Regions from separate parts of the Virgibacillus carmonensis genome, predicted to be linked through region 2. Evidence: riboswitches for the same ligand, from Rfam matches in the RefSeq annotation. Region 2 holds a riboswitch; each other region holds the start of a gene.

Region 1 (5,434 bases), on a different contig from region 2:
GTTTTTCATTTTTAGCAGCTGCCCAAATTGCAAATACTGCTGCACCTTGCGCTATGTTGGAAAGTGCCAATATCGGCCACAAGAATGTGGTTCCCGTTGAACCAATTAATTGAATGTCTACTGCTAATAATGTATGGTGCATACCGGTTATTACAAGTGGTGCATAGATTGCTCCATATAATAGTCCACCGATAATAGGAAATGCATCGAATATATTAACAATACCATCCGTAATAAAGTTTCCTACTGCAAACATAACTGGACCAATTAAGATAAAGGTCAAGAACCCTGTTACAAGTAATGCAATTGGTGGCACGATTAACAATTGTAACGAATCCATTACTTTTTTCCTCAAATAGATTTCAATTTTTGCTAATACGTAGGAAGCAAATAATACTGGAAGAACTTGACCTTGGTAACCAATTTTATCAATTTCGAATCCGAATAAGTTCCATGTAGGAATAGTTCCCGCTTTCAATGCGTCACCATATGCATAAGCGTTTAACAAATCGGGGTGTACCATGATTAATCCGAGTACAATACCTAGGATTGGACTTCCACCAAATCGCTTCACTGCTGCCCAACCAATCAACGCTGGCAGGAATGTGAATGCTGTATTTGCGATAATATTAATCATGCTCGCAATACCAGCCCATTCAGGGTACATTTCAATTAGTGACTGTGTCTCACTAAATATTCCCTTTCCTACTAAAATATTATTGATACCAAGTAATAAACCAGCCGTTACGATAGCCGGAAGAATAGGAATGAATATATCCGCTAACGTTTTAATTCCACGTTGGAGTGGGTTTTGTTTTTGTGCACTGGCTGCTTTCACTTCATCTTTACTTGCTTCCTCTATACCTGTTTCTTTAAGTATTGCTGCATATACCTTATCAACTGTACCCTGACCAATTACGACCTGGAACTGACCACTTGACAAGAAAGATCCTTTAACAATATCAAGATTTTCTAATGCCTCATTATCTACTTTATCCTGGTCAACTAATGCGAAACGAAGACGAGTGACGCAATGTGTTGCCACATTTATGTTATCTTCCCCACCAAGTGAAGCTACAATATCCTGCGCTTCCTTTGCATAGCCAGTTTCCTTGATGCTCTTGGTTTTACGTTTCAGTGCGGTGTGAAATAATACTGATTTACCTGCTTCCACCACATTGTCCTCAGTCTTATCAAGCATTTCAAGCGCTTCACCATTTGTCATAATTACTGGTGTTATTGTGCTTTTCGCTTTTTCTCTAATAAAATTTAAATCAAAAGTTACGAGTGGGTCTCCAGTTTTAACCTGATCGCCTTGTTTTACATGCGCTTCGAAACCTTCTCCATCAAGAGAAACCGTTTCCAAACCGATGTGAATTAAAACCTCAATACCTGATTTGCTTTCAAGACCTACCGCATGTTTAGTTGGGAATATCTGTACAACTTTACCATCAAATGGTGCTACAACTTTTCCGTCACTTGGTTCTATTGCTAATCCATCACCCATCATCTTTTCAGAAAATGTTGGGTCTGGAACAGCATTAAGCTGCTTAATTTCACCACTAAGCGGTGCATATATGATTTCATTGTTACTCATAGTAAGTGCTCCCTCATTTCTATTTCTCTTTTAAACTTGTATATACATGTTTACTGAAATAGTATAACTTGTATATACATGTAATGCAAGGGCTTACATTCAACTGTTTAATTTAACCATTTATTTTGAAAACATTCACTACTGCTTACAATAATTTTTGGATTAGGGGATTTATCTTAGAATGGCAAAATCAATTATTATTAAATGCAAAAAGAGACTGCTAGTGAACAGCCTCTTCTATGTTCATTGCTGTATAAAGATTAAACGGTCATCATTTTCAGCAGGGTCGCCACGTCCGTCCGTGTTATTTGTTATAACATACAACCCTTTTTCTGTAGCCAGTACGTCACGGACACGACCCAGATTATCTATTAATAGTTTCACTTCATTACTGAAAGGATCAAATTCACGTACACCTTCTCCGCGTAAAGAAGCGAAATAAAATTCCCCATCTATATATGCCATACCTGAGGGAGCCCATGTTGATTCTCCTGAATGAACAACTGGCTCAATCATCCCTTCCCTTGATTGATCACCACGAATTATTGGCCATCCATAATTATTACCTTTTTGAATTCGGTTAATTTCATCATGAGCATTTGATCCATGTTCCATTGCATACAACGCCCCTTCTTCATCCCAGGCAAGTCCTTGTGGATTACGATGACCATACGTATATACATAGGAATTTTCAAACGGATTATCTTTCGGAATAGATCCATCTAAGTTCATTCGCAAAATTTTACCAGACAGGCTGTCCAGGACTTGAGCATTACTTTCTACAGTGGCATCACCAGTTGTAATATATACCTTGTCATCTGGTCCAATCGCGATTCTGCCACCTTGATGAAATTTCCCACCTGGAATCTTATCTAGCAATACTTCTATCTCCTTCCAATTGTTCGAAGCTTCTTTCATTTTAATGACACGTTGATAATATTCCCCATTTTCTTGGTATGAATAATAAGCAAAAGCCTCTTTTGTTTTTGTAAAATTCGCTGGCATAGCAATGCCTAATAAACCAGCTTCAGGCTGATTTGATATATTCTTTTCAAAGCTAACGGTTTTCTTCGATTGCTCTCCATTTTTTACAGTTACAATTGCCCCAGTTCGCTCACTGATATAAAACGTACCATTTGCAAGTTGTATTTCCCAGGGTTCGTCTAGATTTTGAGCAACCACCTTGCGTTGTTCATTAGGAGTCGGGGTTTTCACTTTATGTTTTTCAGAACATCCAACTAATAGGAAAAACAGACAAGACATTACTAAAAACATTCGCATATTGGAACACCTCTTATCAGACTTATTTGCTCCAGTTTATCGATAATCTAGATTGCTTTCAAATTAAACTTAAACTAAATTTAAATATTTTTTCAAATAACTGTTGACGGATGAACATTTTTAGATATATAATTGTCATTAAATTTAAATAACTCTTATCAAGAGTGGCGGAGGGAATAGGCCCTGTGATGCCCGGCAACCATCAAGCTAGATTTCTAGCCTTGAAAGGTGCTAAATCCTACAGGTCATTTATGATCTGGAAGATAAGGGGAGGATCGTCGTTACATAAACGCCCTCTTCTTAGGAAGGGGGATTTTTGTTTTCCCTCCTTTCTAACCTACCAGACCATTAATAATAGGCCAACTACAAAAGGAGGAATTATTAATGTCAAATTTCAATCTTCACAATCCAGAAACTGTACTACTGCATGGTGGTCAAGAGCCTGATCCAGCAACAGGATCTCGGGCTGTACCTATTTACCAAACAACTTCCTATTCATTTCGCGATACGGAACATGCACAAGACTTATTCGGATTAAAGGAGCCTGGGAACATTTATTCACGGATTGGCAACCCTACCGTTGATGTTTTCGAACAACGTGTTGCATTACTTGAGGATGGTGTTGCTGCAGTAGCGACTTCATCTGGAATGGCAGCAATAACACTCGCAATTTTAAATATTGCTGGTGCAGGTGATGAAATCATTGCCGATAGTAATTTATATGGTGGAACTTACAACCTGTTTGCTAATACGTTACCTCGATATGGAATTAACGTTAAGTTTGTCAATGCCACTAATCCTGGTGAGATCGAAGAAGCAATAACAGATAAAACGAAAGCTGTTTTTGGAGAAATTATCACCAATCCTAGCTTACATGTATTCGATGTTGAGGAAATTGCAGCGATTGCTCACAGTCACAACATTCCACTTATTATTGATAACACATTTGCAACGCCCTATATCACCAAGCCACTAACTTGGGGAGCTGATATAGTCGTCCATTCTGCTACAAAATGGATTGGAGGTCACGGTACCGCGATTGGCGGGATTGTTGTGGATGGCGGCCGTTTTAACTTTGATAATGAAAAATTCCCTGGATTTATTGAAGCCGATGAAAGTTACCACGGAATTCGCTACGTGGATATCGGCCCAGCAGCATTTGCAACAAAATTACGGGTGCAGCTATTGCGCGATATCGGGGCATGTTTGAGTCCACACAATGCGTTTTTACTTTTACAAGGTTTGGAAACATTGCATTTACGGATTGAAAGACATAACAAAAATGCCAAAGAAGTCGCCGACTTTTTGCAAAACCATCCAGCAGTTGAATGGGTTAACTATCCTGGACTAAAAGAACATCCATCTTATGAATTGGCAAAGAAATACTTTAAAAATGGTTATGGCTCTATCATAACGTTTGGGATTAAGGGTGGTCGCGCAGCAGGTACAAAATTGATCGACAACGTTACACTTTGGTCACACGTGGCAAATGTTGGAGATGCGAAATCACTCATTATTCACCCAGCTTCAACAACACACCAACAACTAAGTGCGGAAGACTTGGAAAAAAGTGGCGTTTCTGAAGAATTAATTCGACTTTCAATTGGTATTGAATCAACAGAAGATATTTTAACCGATTTAGATCAAGCTATTGCAAAAGCAACAAATGAAGACCTAACGATTCCTCTAACAACAGAAGACACTGTAAAATGGTTGGTCGGCTCACCTTTTAAAAGAGATCAGGGTGCTGTAAGTAAGAAAGTAATTGCATTTTTTGATTCTGGTGATCCTTCGAGCCATCTAAATAGAAGTGCAGAGCAACTACAGCAATTGGGCTTTTATATTGTACCAATTACTGAATCAGAACAGGAAAGTTCCTACAAACAACTAGCAGATATTCCGTTTGACATTGATGCAGTTTGGTTTAATGGAAAGGTTTTACCAACAACAATTGAACAACTCATTAATAAACAGGTGAAAATAGTTTGGGCTGAAGAGCCGGCAGTTTCCGATCAAGCATTAGAAAACGCTGAGGCAGCTGGAATTACCGTTATTTCTGGTAAAAACCCTTTTCATGAAACAATCCGTATAAGGGGAAATAGCCCATTAAATATACCTGTTGAAGTTTAAACGAAGGAGGGGTCATATGGAAATATTTCAGAAAACCTTTTCAACAACAGAAAATATATCCATTGGCCCACTCCCTCTAATTTCTGGTGAAGTAATCGATGACGTAACATTACAATATGAGCGTGTTGGGCCAATTGATGCACCGGTCATATTAGTATGTCATGCTCTAACAGGAAATCATATTACAGTCGGTACAACCGAATCACCAGGATGGTGGCATGGGTTAATTGGTAAGCAAAAGTACATTAATACAGAAAAGTTTCAAGTAATCACATTTAATGTACTCGGCGGTTGTGATGGCTCAACAGGACCCGGTTCCCTTAATCCCGGAACAGATGAAGTTTATCGAACAACTTTTCCTTCCATTACAATTCGTGATATGGTGCATGCACAATACCAGGCATTGAGGGAGTTAGAAATCAACAA
Region 2 (5,434 bases):
TTGGATTAACAAAAGTGGCTGCATTAGAAGGGGCGGAAGATGGGATTACGGTTAACGCTATTTGCCCAGGTTATGTGGATACTCCTCTCGTTCGAAATCAGCTGGAGGATTTAGCCAAAAATCGTAACATTTCGTTAGAAAAAGTGCTTGAGGAAGTAATTTATCCATTGGTTCCGCAAAAGCGCTTATTGTCAGTTCAGGAAATTGCGGATTATACGATGTTCCTAGCTAGTGATAAGGCAGGGGGAGTGACAGGGCAAGCAGTGGTCATCGACGGAGGATACACAGCCCAATAATCACCGTTTTCTACGAGAATAATAGTAAGCATTCATATTTTCATTTTAATCATGGAGGGATTTTATGTTTGGAATAATACTTGGTCTTATTGTATTAATGGCACTGGCCTACCTAGGATGGTCGATAATATGGGTAGCACCTATTGCTGCAGGGGTAGTTGCACTAACAGGGGGACTTGATTTACTAGATGCATATAAAGACACCTATATGAGTGGATTTGTATCGTTTGCAAAAGATTGGTTTCCTGTTTTCATGCTTGGTGCAGTTTTTGGAAAATTAATGGAAGACACTGGAATGGCAAAATCAGTTGCTGTTGCATTAACAAAAATCATCGGTACCAAGAGAGCAATTTTGGGTGTATTAGTTTCTGCAGCCGTGTTAACCTACGGCGGAGTAAGTTTATTCGTAGTGGTATTTGCCGTTTATCCACTTTCATTATCATTGTTTCGTGAGGCCAATATAAGTAGAAAATTAATACCAGCAACAGTTGCACTAGGTGCGTTCACCTTCACAATGACAGCAATACCTGGGACACCACAAATTCAAAATTTAATTCCCATGGAGTATTTTAATACAACTGCAACAGCAGCTCCTATTATGGGAATAATCGCTGGATTAATCATGGCGGTGGGTGGATATTTGTATCTCCGGTGGCGTGAGAAAAGATTGACAGCAAACGGAGAAACGTACACAGAGCCAAAGGATAATAAAATTATTGATGTTGAAGGAAAAACACCTTCCTTTCTACTATCTTTGTTACCACTTCTAGCGGTACTTATTACGTTGAATGTATTTAAGTGGGATATTGTGACCTCTCTGATTTCGGGAATTGTGTTAATTATGCTACTAAACCTGCACAAATTTAAAGGCTTTGTAAAAGCTATTAATAGTGGAGCAGTTGGTTCAGTTACAGCAATTATTAATACAAGTGCCGCTGTAGGATTCGGTACTGTTGTCAAAGCTGTACCTGGATTTGATAAGCTTACGGAAGTCTTACTCGGAGTGAAAGGTAATCCTTTAATTTCTGAAGCGATTGCTGTCAATGTGCTAGCTGGTGCAACTGGCTCGGCTTCAGGCGGTTTAGGGATAGCATTGGAAGCTCTTGGGGATAAGTATTATAAAATTGCCCAAAATACTGGAATCGATCCAGAACATCTTCACCGGGTTGCTTCCCTATCATCTGGTGGATTAGATGCACTTCCGCATAATGGAGCGGTGCTAACACTGTTTGCGATAACTGGTATGACACATAAAGATAGTTATAAAGATATATTTGTTGTTGCTGTATTAATTCCAGTAATTTCAGTGGTAGTAGTTATTTTATTAGCTGCTTTAGGAGTTTTTTAATAAATTTTGGAAATATTAAATTCCTACTTGATTTATCGGATTAATTGCAATACACTATATATTAATTAAATATTCTTATCAAGAGAAGCCGAGGGAATGGCCCTGTGAAGCTTCAGCAACCTCTGACAAATGTCAGAAAGGTGCTAATTCCTTGGGAGATAAGAGCGGATATTCTAAAAGTATCAAGTTAAAGCCCTCTTTTCTCATTAAAAGAAAAGGGGGCTTTTTTACTGTACTCTGCTTATGCTTGTCGTGTCTTTCCAGGCACCCTGAGCTTTTCTTAATTGGGAATAAAACAGGCCAGTTGCCTCCGCTTTTTTATTTATAAATAGAAAGGATGATCGTTGTGAGTGAAATTGTAATTATATCGGGAAGTCCTTCTGAATTTTCACGGTCAGATCAAGTACTGAAATATTTAGGAACGTTACTTAAAAAGGAACACTTTTCCGTGACTCATATTTCTGTAAAAGATGTGCCATATGAAGATTTATTTCTCGGGAAATATGACAGCCCAGCAATTAAAGATATCGCTACATTAATCCAAGACGCTAAAGGTGTTATTGTTGGATCTCCAGTATATAAAGGCGCTTATTCAGGAGTACTAAAAACATTACTCGATGTCTTGCCGCAGGATGTACTACAACATACGCCAGTACTTCCACTAATGACGGGTGGAAGTATGTCCCATCTGCTGGCAATTGAGTATACATTGAAGCCTGTATTAGCAACATTAAAGGGGCACAATTTAAAAGGACTTTATCTACTTGACAGTCAAATTGATAAACAGAAAGAAACCCCCATTATCGATGACGGTGTTTTAGAACGCACGAAAAAGCAACTCTATTATTTTACTGACCTAGTAAACAGTCAAAGTGTGGTAGTTCCATCAGTCTGATAGCTAAAGATAATCAAGGAGGAGTTACTAATATATGACAAAAAAGAGAATTTACTTGAATGCATTTGATATGAACTGTGCTGGTCATCAATCGCCTGGTTTATGGACTCATCCGGATGATGAATCACACCGTTATAAGGATAGCGAGTACTGGATAGAACTTGCCAAACTTTTGGAAAAAGGCCGTTTTGATGCTGTATTTATTGCAGACGTGTTAGGTATGTATGATGTATATGATGGATCACGGGATGCAGCTGTTCGCCAAGGGGCGCAGTCTCCGGTCAATGACCCGTTATTAGTTGTTCCGTTAATGTCCGCAGTAACGAAACATCTCGGGTTTGGCGTTACAGCTTCTGTCACGCATGAACATCCATATCCATTTGCCCGCCGGATGACGACGCTTGACCATTTAACAAATGGACGAGTGGGGTGGAATATTGTTACTTCTTATTTAAAAAGCGCGTCAGTAAACATCGGACTTAATGATCAATTAAAACATGATGAACGTTATGATTTAGCGGCTGAATATTTGGATGTCTGCTACAAGCTTTGGGAAGAAAGCTGGGAAGACGGTGCTGTTCAGTTAGATAAAGAAAAGGGGATTTATACCGACCCAGACAAAGTTCATGATATAAAACATGAAGGAACGTATTTTAAAGTTCCTGGCGCCCATCTGAGCGAACCATCAACTCAACGGACACCTGTTATTTATCAGGCAGGAGCATCCACGAAAGGGCGTGCATTTGCAGCGAAAAATGCGGAATGTGTTTTTATTGGTGCTCCAACAGTTGCTACTGCTAAAGATACCGTTACACGATTACGGGCTGATATCGAAAAAGCGGGAAGGTCACGAGATGAAGTGAAAATTCTTACAATGTTTGTACCAATCGTTGGCAGAACCGAAGAAGAAGCCAAAGCAAAGTATAATGATTATAAGAAACATATTAGCACGGAGGGCGCGCTCGCTCTATTTGGAGGCTGGACTGGTGTCGACTTATCCGGCTATACCCAAGATCAGGTTATAAGTTATATAGAAAATGACTCGATCCGATCAGCACTTGAAAATTTCACTAATATTTTTCCTGATAAACCATCGACTGTAAAGGATATTATAAACGCTATAGGTATTGGCGGCATGGGGGCTTCATCCGTCGGAACACCTGAACAAATTGCCGATACAATGGAAGAATGGGTAAATGAAGGCGGAGTTGATGGATTCAATATTGCGTATGCCATTACACCCGACACATTTAAGGATTTCATCGAACTTGTTGTACCAATTTTACAGGAAAGGGGCGTGGTTCGAAAAGAATATGAGGGAAGTTCTCTCAGGGATAATCTGTTTGGACGTGGAAATCAATTGCCAGAACATCATCCTGGCAAACAGACGAATGGTTTGGTTGTGAGATAAGGTTTATAAAAAGTGACAGCTTTATAAGTGACCAGTTTAACCGATTATCTATTGTGTTATCAATTTATGGCGCGCCATAATTTACAGCGGTAGCAATGCCTGTTATGGCGTGTGTATTGAATTTTTGTAAAAATAAACTTCCAATTTACTGAAACCCCTGTAACCTTGAGAAAAACTTTTTCACAAACGCATAAAATATCTTTTCAGAAGGTGCTAGATTTTTTTCTTTCTGTTTAATAACTCCTACAGTCCTTCTAACTTCGGGAATTTTAATGGGAATTTTAACGGTCATCCTTGGTGTTGACTCATGAAATGTACTCTCTGGTAAGAGTGTTACGCCAATTCCAGCGGACACAAGACCTTTAATAGCGTCTAAATCTTCTCCCTCAGATGAAACTTTTGGTACGAATCCCACCTGTTTACATGCATCTATGATTACTTTTTCCAGTACATAACCTTTAGGAAAGCTAACAAATTCATCGTTTTTCAAGTCAGTAAGATAGAGGCTTTCCCTTCCAGCCAAAGGATGATTTAGTGGCAGTAAAGCTAAAACATTTTCTGTAAATAATATATGGCTATCGATTTCTGGGTCATCCTTAGGGACAGGGCCAAGAAAAGCCACATCGATTTCGTCCTTTTTTACGGAATCAATCAAAAATTTATAAGAACCCTGCCGTAAATGAAACGCAACATTTGGGTATTCATCCTTAAAAGCAGAGATGACACTTGGCAGTAGGTGACTTGATAAACTTGATGGAAAGCCAATTTTAATTGTCCCGCGTTCAGGGTCTAAGTATTCATCGATTTGTTTTTTGGCGTTATCTATCGCCTTCATCGCAATCTTCGTATGCGTATAAAACGTCTTTCCTATTTGAGATAGTTTGATATTCCTGCCTTCACGGTCAAATAAGGTGACTCCAAGCTCTCCCTCTAAATTAGCGATTTGCCTGCTTACTGCCGATTGGGCAACATGTAAGTTTATTGCTGCTTCGGACATGTGTTCCCGCTCTGCGACTTCCATAAAATAGCGTAGTTGACGTAGTTCCATTTCCTATCCCCCCATTCATATCAAAAACAGATTGTTTTAATCTAAATTATATATTGTTTAGATTAATTTGAAAACCTATAATTGAAATAAGACCATAAACGGAATGAGAACGGGGGTATTAATGATGAGTTATAATAAAATACCAAAAGCTCAAGGCCTTTACCGCCCTGAATTTGAACATGATGCATGTGGAATCGGCTTGTATGCACACATGAATGGGGTCCCGACGCATGACATTGTAAAAAAAGGACTCCACATGCTTTGCCAACTAGACCATCGCGGGGGACATGGAAGTGATCCCTTGACAGGAGATGGGGCAGGATTAATGGTTCAAATTCCAGATCATTTTTTCAGGAAAGATTGTCCGGAAATGAACTTGCCTGAAAAAGGGCGCTACGGTGTTGGGATGATTTTTTTCTCGAATGACGATGATAAT
Region 3 (5,434 bases), on a different contig from region 2:
GATGGATCAAGAGATGTACTCCGATCACAAAGGTTATCTAAATAATCACTAATCGTTTGGTAAGCTACAATGAATTGTATAGCCTCTTTCCAATTCTCCTTTGCGAGAATAGCATATACTCCCCCGCCCTGACAATGAAAGCGTTTGGAAGAAATGCTTGCAAGTGCTTGATTACGTAATTCTTTGTTCGGAATTTTCTCCGCACGGCTTTTCCAATACCCCAATTCTGTACGAACCCGCGGGAAAATTTTCAAATATACCTTACTCATTAATGAAAGCGACGATTTCGGCACACGATACGACAAGTCACTTCCTCCTTTCACTTTTAATTTTTTGTTATACTACTTATACACCATACTTTTAGGAGGATACAAATGATACACCACTATAAAAATATAGCACCTACTATTCATGATTCTGCTTTTATCGCAAATGATGCAGTAATTACTGGGGATGTTACAATTGGCGAAGAATCAAGTATTTGGTTTAAAACGGTGATTCGGGGCGATGTAGCGCCAACTAGAATCGGAAAAAGAGTAAGTATACAGGATTTATCAATGGTTCACCAAAGCCCAGACAATCCTGTTATTGTAGAAGACGACGTGACAATCGGGCATCAGGTCACACTCCATTCGGGAATCATACGTAATAATGCACTAATCGGAATGGGGTCGCTTATTTTAGATGGGGCTGAAATTGGTGAACATGCATTCCTAGGGGCAGGTAGTCTTGTGCCACCAGGCAAAAAAATTCCGCCTCGCACACTAGCATTAGGTAGACCAGCAAAGGTAGTACGCACGCTTACAGATGAAGACTATCAAGAAATGGAACGCGTTAGAAAAACGTATGTGGAAAAAGGACAATATTATAAACATAATACATCTTTGTAAAATAAAAAGCGCTAGTAACTCAGAGGTGAGATTTGGATGAATAAAATTATATTATTTGATGGAGAGTGCAACTTATGTAACTGGAGCGTTCAATTTATTATCAAAAGAGATCCAAAAGGTCATTATAAATTTGCCTCGTTACAAAGTAAGGTTGGTAAAATGATTGTAGAGAAACAGCACATCCCAAATGATATTGATAGTTTCATACTAGTAGATAATCGTAAATGTTATTATAAGTCAACAGCTGCACTTCAAGTATGCAGGAAGTTAAAAGGAACTTGGAAAATGGCTTACTTCTTTATTATTATTCCAAAACCCATAAGAGACTTTTTTTATGGAGTGCTTGCTAAGAACAGATATAAATGGTTTGGAAAAAAGGATAGGTGTATGATCCCTTCTCCTGAAATGCGAAATAGATTTGTACAAGAGGAATCAGATTTGTAAAAGGTAAAAATAAAACGTCACGACACCAAAATTGGAAAGTCGTGACGTTTATGTTTACTATTTAGTTGTAAGAGCTTTTAATTCCTCTACTTTATCTGTCTTTTCCCAAGGGAATAAGATATCTGTTCGACCAAAATGTCCATACGCTGATGTACTTCGGAAGATAGGCTTTTGTAAATCAAGCATCCGTATTATGCCTGCTGGTCTTAGATCAAATAACTTCCTTACTGCTTGAACCAAGTCCTCTTCATTTACTTTTCCAGTTCCAAATGTATTGATAGCAATAGATACTGGTTCCGCTACCCCAATTGCATACGCTAATTGTACTTCACACGTTTTAGCTAGATCAGCAGCTACAATGTTTTTTGCTACATATCTCGCCGCATATGCCGCCGAGCGATCCACTTTCGTAGAATCTTTCCCACTAAATGCTCCTCCACCATGGCGAGCATATCCACCATACGTGTCAACGATAATTTTACGGCCAGTAAGTCCCGCATCACCTTGTGGTCCACCAATTACGAATCGACCTGTAGGATTAATAAAGTATTTTGTTGTTTCATCTAATAGTTGCTCTGGTACAACAGGACGAATTACATGTTCAATTAAATCTTTTTCAATTTGTTCGGTAGTGATATCTTGATGATGTTGGGTTGAAATAACAATAGTATCTACTTTTACAGGATTATCATTTTCATCATACTCCACAGTTACCTGTGTTTTACCATCTGGACGCAGATAATCCAGCGTCTTATCTTTCCGAACATCTGCTAGTCTTTTCGCTAGTTTGTGCGCTAACGAAATGGCAAGAGGCATCAATTCCTTCGTCTCATCACAAGCGTAGCCAAACATTAATCCTTGATCCCCAGCACCGATTGCAGCGATTTCATCATCAGTCATTTTACCTTGACGTGCTTCAAGTGCAGTGTTTACCCCTCCTGCAATATCAGCTGACTGCTCATCAATTGCAGTTAGAACAGCACAGGTATCAGCATCAAAACCATATTTTGCACGGGTGTAGCCAATATCCTTAATCGTTTGTCTCACGATTGCTGGAATATCTACATACGTATTGGTAGAAATTTCACCAGAAACTAATACTAACCCGGTTGTTACAGTTGTTTCACACGCAACACGTGCAAGTGGATCTTTTTTTAAAATTTCATCTAAAATGGAATCTGATATCTGGTCACATATTTTATCAGGATGCCCTTCAGTAACAGATTCAGATGTGAATAAACGACGATTTGCAGCCATATGGCTAAATCCTCCCCTTATAATGAGTTACGGATCTCTGTCTTTCCAGTATGAAAACAAAAGCGGAAGCGCTTGGTCAGTGGCGTATGGACTGATTGACCTGTGCAAGATTAGATGAACTTGACTTATCGCCCGTAATGGGGAAAGTCAAAAATGAATCTTTTGCTGTGATGAAGTGAAGATGAAGTCCACTAGCCGCTAAGCGCTGTAGCTGGATATGGCTACTATTATAATTACTGTAACCAAGGTTCAGTATATTTAAATTCCTAAAACAAAAAAAGCCCTTCCTGTATTCATGAGGAAAGGTGTTGTGGCCATTTCCTCTTATTGTTCAAGGAGTGATCCTTGCATCAGGTTAGCACCTTTTCACAAAAGTGATGGTTGCTGGGTTTCATAGGGTCTGTCCCTCCGCCAACTCTGAATAAGAGAGTATCCGTTCGAGATTAATCGTACCGAAATCAATTAATGATGTCAACTTTTTTTAACTTAATACGAAATTTTTCTTATGCGTTTGCATATAAAATAATAGATTAGTATGGATTAATTTTATAAATGTGTTATACTAATAAACAGATTTACAAACATATATAAATAAAACTTATTTTTTAAAAACAAAATCCATCCAAAAAGGTAGGTATCATACATGAAATCGGTGGAACAATCATCATTACTAGAAGAATTAATTTCCCATAAGAAGGTACAAAAAAACTTATCTGTGTCTCGTTTAGTTGAAAGAATACTGGATCGAAATGAAGGTACATTAATGTCATCCGGTGCCATTCAAGCAACTACCGGTAAGTATACCGGCCGTTCCCCTGATGATAAATTTATCGTTCGCGATGAAACGTGTGAAAACTTTATTGAATGGGGATCAGTGAACCAACCAATTGACGAAAAGTCATTTGAAAACCTATATACAAAAGTAATGAATTATTTAAAAGAAAAAAATGAATTATTCCAATTTAGAGGTTTTGCAGGTGCTGACAAAAAATACCGTTTACCAATTCAAGTCATCAATGAATATGCATGGCATAACCTATTCGCTAGACAATTGTTCATTACACCAGATGATGAAGAATTACAATCACATGACCCAGGATTTACTATTGTTTCTGCACCTACGTACAAGGCGGATCCCGCAGTTGACGGAACGAATTCAGAAACGTTTATTCTTGTTTCCTTTAAAAAACGCATTATTCTAATTGGTGGAACTGAGTACGCTGGAGAAATTAAGAAATCCATTTTCTCTGTTATGAATTACCTTTTACCACAACGTGAAGTGTTATCCATGCACTGCTCTGCAAATGTAGGGCAAGAAGGAGACGTTGCTTTATTCTTTGGCCTGTCTGGAACAGGTAAAACAACACTTTCAGCTGATCCATATCGTCGTTTGATTGGTGATGATGAGCATGGCTGGAGTCCAAACGGTGTATTCAATATTGAGGGTGGCTGTTATGCAAAGTGTATTAACCTGTCACAAGAAAAAGAACCACAGATCTTTGATGCTATCCGATTTGGTTCAGTGTTAGAAAATGTTAGATTTGATGAAAATACACGTATTCCAGATTATGATGATACATCGTTAACTGAAAATACCCGCGCAGCATATCCATTAGAAAATATTGATAATATTGTAACACCTAGCGTTGCTGGTCACCCAAATACCATCATCTTTTTAACAGCTGATGCATCTGGAACGTTACCACCGATCAGTAAATTAACAAAAGAGCAAGCAATGTATCACTTCTTAAGTGGATATACAAGCAAGTTAGCCGGAACAGAACGTGGAGTTACAGAACCACAAGCAACATTTTCTGCATGTTTTGGTTCACCATTCTTGCCACTTGCACCATCAACCTATGCAAAAATGTTAGGTGAGAAAATAGATCAATTTAACTCAAATGTTTTCTTAGTAAACACTGGTTGGACCGGTGGATCATACGGCGTCGGAAATCGCATGAAGCTTTCTTATACTCGCGCTATGATTCATGCAGCACTTGAAGGTGAACTAAACACGGTCGAAACAACAAAGAATGATATCTTTGGATTGGAAACCCCTATGCATGTCCCAGGAGTTCCTGATGAAGTTTTAGTTCCAAAGAAAACGTGGGAAGATAAAGAAGCTTACGATACAGAAGCGAAAAAGCTTGCAGTGAAGTTCCATGAAAACTTTAAGAAATTCACACAAGCCAGTGATGAAATTAGTAACGCTGGTCCATTATATAGAGGTTAATACTCACAAAAAAACCGGTCTTTACACAAAGGCCGGTTTTTTTGTGTTCTAAAACTGTCTAGCACTTGGACAGTAAAGAACTATAATCGCTAGTATTCTGTCTGTCCCATTCTACAAACCACACTTTTTCCTAGTATAGGCAATCACACATTTACATGGATTTCATAAACTATTTAGACACTATTCTATTCGAAAGAAAGGACCTGAGCTTATGAAAAAAATAACCTTTACATTGCTTATTGGGTTAACAATTGTTCTTCTGACAGCATGTAATTCAAATGAAAAGTCCTCTATTAAATTAGCTGAAGTAACACGCTCTCTTTTTTATGCTCCTCAATATGTTGCTCTTGAGAAAGGCTTTTTTGAGGAAGAAGGATTGGAAGTTGAACTCCAAACAACTTGGGGTGGTGACAAAACAATGACTGCACTTCTTTCTGATGGTGCAGATATTGCACTTGTCGGTTCTGAAACGTCCATTTACGTGTATGGACAGAATGCAAATGATTATGCCATAAACTTCGCACAATTAACGCAAACAGATGGAACTTTTTTAGTTGCAAAAGAACCCCATCCAGATTTTAAATGGGAAGATCTAAAAGATAGTACATTC

The links. Region 2 has a riboswitch for S-adenosylmethionine ahead of ssuE (NADPH-dependent FMN reductase). Riboswitches for the same ligand answer to the same signal wherever they lie in the genome.
Region 1: another riboswitch for S-adenosylmethionine. It lies ahead of AC3G7N_RS10030 (PLP-dependent aspartate aminotransferase family protein); the one in region 2 lies ahead of ssuE (NADPH-dependent FMN reductase).
Region 3: another riboswitch for S-adenosylmethionine. It lies ahead of metK (methionine adenosyltransferase); the one in region 2 lies ahead of ssuE (NADPH-dependent FMN reductase).

Annotation. Positions count from the first base shown of each region.
Region 1 covers NZ_JBYQFJ010000010.1:53,185-58,618, forward strand. Annotated here, with positions in the region: gene treP (PTS system trehalose-specific EIIBC component) at 1-1,597, opposite strand, end outside; gene AC3G7N_RS10025 (PQQ-dependent sugar dehydrogenase) at 1,841-2,878, opposite strand; SAM riboswitch class I at 3,031-3,148, shown strand; gene AC3G7N_RS10030 (PLP-dependent aspartate aminotransferase family protein) at 3,263-5,008, shown strand; gene metX (homoserine O-acetyltransferase MetX) at 5,025-5,434, shown strand, end outside.
Region 2 covers NZ_JBYQFJ010000026.1:24,134-29,567, forward strand. Annotated here, with positions in the region: gene AC3G7N_RS16335 (3-hydroxybutyrate dehydrogenase) at 1-296, shown strand, start outside; gene AC3G7N_RS16340 (GntP family permease) at 361-1,644, shown strand; SAM riboswitch class I at 1,717-1,809, shown strand; gene ssuE (NADPH-dependent FMN reductase) at 1,991-2,539, shown strand; gene AC3G7N_RS16350 (LLM class flavin-dependent oxidoreductase) at 2,574-3,950, shown strand; gene gltC (glutamate biosynthesis transcriptional regulator GltC) at 4,096-4,998, opposite strand; gene gltB (glutamate synthase large subunit) at 5,123-5,434, shown strand, end outside.
Region 3 covers NZ_JBYQFJ010000047.1:8,179-13,612, forward strand. Annotated here, with positions in the region: gene AC3G7N_RS19490 (tetraprenyl-beta-curcumene synthase family protein) at 1-305, opposite strand, end outside; gene AC3G7N_RS19495 (gamma carbonic anhydrase) at 375-890, shown strand; gene AC3G7N_RS19500 (thiol-disulfide oxidoreductase DCC family protein) at 927-1,334, shown strand; gene metK (methionine adenosyltransferase) at 1,392-2,591, opposite strand; SAM riboswitch class I at 2,913-3,019, opposite strand; gene pckA (phosphoenolpyruvate carboxykinase (ATP)) at 3,235-4,824, shown strand; gene AC3G7N_RS19515 (ABC transporter substrate-binding protein) at 5,036-5,434, shown strand, end outside.